One region of the Photorhabdus kleinii genome, then DNA from elsewhere that is predicted to be linked to it. Evidence: predicted binding sites of a transcription regulator. Region 1 holds the regulator's gene; the other holds the start of a gene.
What was found. Region 1 encodes ArgR, which controls arginine synthesis, uptake and breakdown. Its sites were predicted from a motif close to ANTGAATAAAAATACANT; they were not measured.

Region 1 (2,212 bases):
CACAATGGCTGCATGATTATGTTTTGTCAGAACGTTGGGTGCTGGCGGTTGCAGGGACGCATGGCAAGACAACAACTGCGGGTATGTTAGCCTGGATTTTGGAAGCTTGTGGTTATAAACCAGGTTTCTTAATCGGTGGTGTTCCGGGGAATTTTGAAACATCAGCTCAGATCGGGGAAAGCTCGTTTTTCGTAATAGAAGCTGATGAATATGACAGCGCTTTTTTTGATAAACGATCTAAGTTTGTGCATTACAGCCCACGTACGCTGATCATGAACAATCTGGAATTCGATCATGGCGATATTTTTGGCGATCTGGCTGCTATTCAGAGGCAGTTCCACCATCTTGTCAGGATCGTTCCGGGTAGTGGTAAGATTCTTGTCCCGGATAACGATATTAACCTGAAACAGGTTTTGTCTATGGGCTGTTGGAGTGAGTTGGAACTAGTGGGTGAAACCGGTAACTGGCAGGCAAAAAAGATCAGTACAGACAGCCGTCATTATCAGGTGTTTTATGGTGGCAAAGTTGTCGGAGAAGTGAACGGGTCGCTGGTGGGTGAACATAATATGCGCAATGGGTTGATTGCAATTGCTGCTGCACATCATGTTGGTGTCCAGCCCGCAGATGCCTGTTGTGCTTTAAGTGAATTTATTAATGCCCGTCGTCGCCTTGAACTACGTGGTGAGGAAAACGGTGTTGCTGTTTATGATGATTTTGCTCATCACCCGACAGCAATTCTGGCAACACTCGAAGCCCTGCGTAGTAAGGTTGGAGGAACAGCCCGTATTATTACCGTACTGGAACCGCGTTCAAATACGATGAAAATGGGTGTGAGTAAGAATGAGATCGCACCAGCATTAGGGCGTGCTGATAAAGTATTTTTATTCCAGCCAGCTAACATTAAATGGCACGTATCAGAAATTGCAGATCACTGTGTTCAGCCAGCGTATTGGAGTGCTGATATAGATTCACTGGTGCATATGATTGTTGATAAGGCGCAGCAGGGGGATCATATTCTGGTTATGAGTAATGGAGGGTTTGGTGATATTCATGAAAAATTACTCTCTAAGCTGAATAAAAAAGCTTATCAATCCTGAGAATAGCAGTGGGAAAATGAATCGCGCCATGTTGGCGCGTTCATTTAAAGCTCTTGTTCGAACAACCCAAGGATGGCTCCACGCAGCTGTTCTGTTGTGGAATCTCTGGTGAGTGTAACGAAGATGGTGTCATCACCTGCAATACTGCCGAGTATACCTTCTGATTTACCAAGAGAATCTAGCAGACGAGCAATAAGTTGAGCAGCACCAGGGCTTGTGCGAATCACAACTATAGGATGGTTGTAATCAACGTCTAATACTAGATTTTTTAGTGGGCTAGTGGCAGTAGGAACACCAAGCTCAGCAGGCAGGCAGTAAACCATCTCCATTTTAGCATTACGGGTGCGAACAGCACCAAATTTAGTCAGCATTCTAGAGACTTTGGATTGGTTAATGTTCTCAAAACCTTCTTCCAGTAAAGCAGTGACAATTTCACCTTGAGAGCTAAATTTTTCTTCTTTCAATAACGCCTTGAAAGCTTTTACTAAGTCTTCCTGTTTAGAGGGAGTGCGCATATTTCACCATATTCAATCAGCTATGAAACTTGTATTATGCATATAAATGAATTTTTATGCAATAATAATGATTTTATAGCCAATTTGAACCGTGCAAAGTTGGTCTTATGTTATATAGAAATTCATAAAATATGAATATGGAAATTTGCTTTTTTAGCCGGTTATCAAGTAAATATATTGTTAATCAAATGATGTTGTTTGGCGTTGTTGTTGGGTGTAAGGTATTTAGCCAATTGTTTCGTAAAATCATAAGGAAATTCTCAAAATAGTGTCCGTTATCTCATTAACAGATAAGCATTTTGCCTAGAATACGGCGACTTTTGCGTCCCACTATTAGAGCGTAAGTCCACAATTTGGTTGTTAACCGATTGTTTTCAAAAACGTAGTAATCTATGGTTCTTAACTAGATGAATTCACAGCATTTTAAAGTATAAACGATTTAAGGAGTATCAGGATGAAAGTTGCAGTTCTCGGTGCAGCCGGTGGTATTGGTCAGGCGCTTGCTCTTCTACTAAAAACCCAGCTTCCTTCAGGTTCAGAACTTTCTTTATATGATATCGCTCCAGTGACACCTGGGGTGGCTGTTGATCTGAGCCACAT
Region 2 (2,212 bases), on a different contig from region 1:
ATTACTGGTTGCACCTTTAGTCGAGAGTGCAAAAACCGAAGAACCACGGGCAACTCGGTTAGTAACGGCATCAGCATGAATAGAAACAAAGAGATCAGCTCGCATTTTACGCGCTTTTGCCACCCGGACTTTTAGCGGGATAAACACATCTTCATTACGGGTCATATAAACTTTCATACCCGGTTCACGCTGAATAAGCGTTTTTAATCGACGGGCAATTTGCAAAACAACGTCTTTTTCACGAGTTTTATATTTGCCAATAGCGCCAGGATCTTCCCCGCCATGTCCAGGATCAAGCATGATAATGATCGGCCTGTCTTTACCTGCTTTACCTGACTTTGGCCTTTCCACTGGCAAATCTTCTGCTAAATGACCTTTATTGTACTCTTCAAGTAGAGCAAGTAATGGATCATCATCCGTATTAACCCTCGCTGCCGGATAAATATCCAATACCAAACGATGTTTAAATTTCGCCACTGGTTTCAAAGTAAACATATGTGGGTTGACCGATTGCTTAACTTCGAACACCAAGCGAACAGTTTTAGGATTAAACTGCCCTACCCTCACCAGTTTAAGATAAGGATCACGGGATTGAATCTGCTCCCCCATCCCGCTTAGAGTATGATTCAGTTGTACACCTTCAAGATCAACCACAATTCTATTTGGATTTTTTAACACAAACTGGCGATATTTGAGTGGAATATTGGATTCAAGAGTCACACGGGTATAACTGGATGCTGGCCAAATACGTACCGCTATAACTTTTGCTGACGCTGCGTAACCCACCTGGCTAACACTAAGTAACCACATCGCTGCGGCTCCCTGCAACAAACGACGTCGTGACAGATTATGATCTGAATGACTCATCTACTTAATATTCCATTCATAAAATACAAACACTCAGGTGATATTCACCAAAGAAACGATCAAATAAAAAACTTTAACCAATCGGCATTATGCTGTCATCAATAAACAGCATTTTATATTTTGCAAATTATTAACGTCTACAGGTATATGAAAATGTTTTTATCTGAATTGCCTCTTGCCATTTTCTCTCAAAAGGAATAAAAAAGCATAAATTACGAATAAAAATTCAATCGAGAGTCTGTTATGAAAGAACGCAGCACCGAATTAGTTGAAGGATTTCGTCATTCTGTTCCGTACATCAATGCACATCGTGGTAAAACCTTTGTTATTATGCTTGGTGGAGAGGCTATTGCCCATGAAAATTTTACCAATATTATCAACGATATAGGATTGTTGCATAGTTTGGGTATCCGCCTGGTCGTCGTTTATGGCGCCAGACCTCAAATTGAACAAAATCTTGCAGACCATCATTACAAACCGATTTACCACAAACATACCCGTGTAACCGATAATAAAACATTAGAATTAGTCAAACAATCTGCTGGTTTACTGCAACTGGATATTACCGCACGTCTTTCTATGAACCTAAATAATACCCCGTTACAAGGAGCCAATATTAATGTTGTCAGCGGTAACTTCATTATTGCTCAACCGCTTGGCGTTGATGATGGTGTGGATTATTGCCACAGTGGAAAAATTCGCCGTATCGATGAACATGCCATAAATCGCCAATTAGACAGTGGAGCAATCGTGCTAATTGGTCCTGTTGCAGTTTCTGTTACCGGAGAGAGTTTTAATCTGGCATTTGAAGATGTTGCTACGCAGTTAGCTATCACACTACAGGCTGAAAAACTGATTGGTTTCTGCTCTACTCAAGGTGTACAAGATGAAGACGGAAAAATTCTATCGGAAGTTTTTCTTAATCAAGCACCGGAGTTAATTAAAAAACTAGAAGTTAAAGGTGATTACTATTCAGGCACAGTCCGTTTTTTACGGAGTGCAGTAAAAGCTTGCCGTCGTGGTGTTCGCCGCAGCCATTTATTAAGTTATCAGGCAGATGGTTCTCTACTTCAAGAATTATTCTCCCGAGATGGCATTGGCACTCAAATAGTGATGGAAAGTGCAGAACAAATACGCCGGGCTAATATCAATGATATTGGTGGTATTCTCGAACTTATTCGCCCACTGGAACAACAAGGCATTTTGGTTCGCCGTTCAAGAGAACAACTTGAAAGAGAAATTGATAAATTCATCATTATCGAACGCGATAACCTGACTATCGCCTGTGCTGCGCTCTATCCTTATCCTGATGAGAAAATTGGCGAAATGGCTTGTTTAGCCGTTC

Region 2: argA (amino-acid N-acetyltransferase) is a predicted target of ArgR. The motif match lies at 1,081-1,098, and genes of this name have one in related genera.

What each region holds. Positions count from the first base shown of each region.
Region 1 covers NZ_JAJAFY010000007.1:67,381-69,592, reverse strand. The annotation lists gene mpl (UDP-N-acetylmuramate:L-alanyl-gamma-D-glutamyl-meso-diaminopimelate ligase) at 1-1,097, shown strand, start outside; gene argR (transcriptional regulator ArgR) at 1,142-1,612, opposite strand; gene mdh (malate dehydrogenase) at 2,067-2,212, shown strand, end outside.
Region 2 covers NZ_JAJAFY010000049.1:5,377-7,588, reverse strand. The annotation lists gene amiC (N-acetylmuramoyl-L-alanine amidase AmiC) at 1-867, opposite strand, end outside; gene argA (amino-acid N-acetyltransferase) at 1,111-2,212, shown strand, end outside.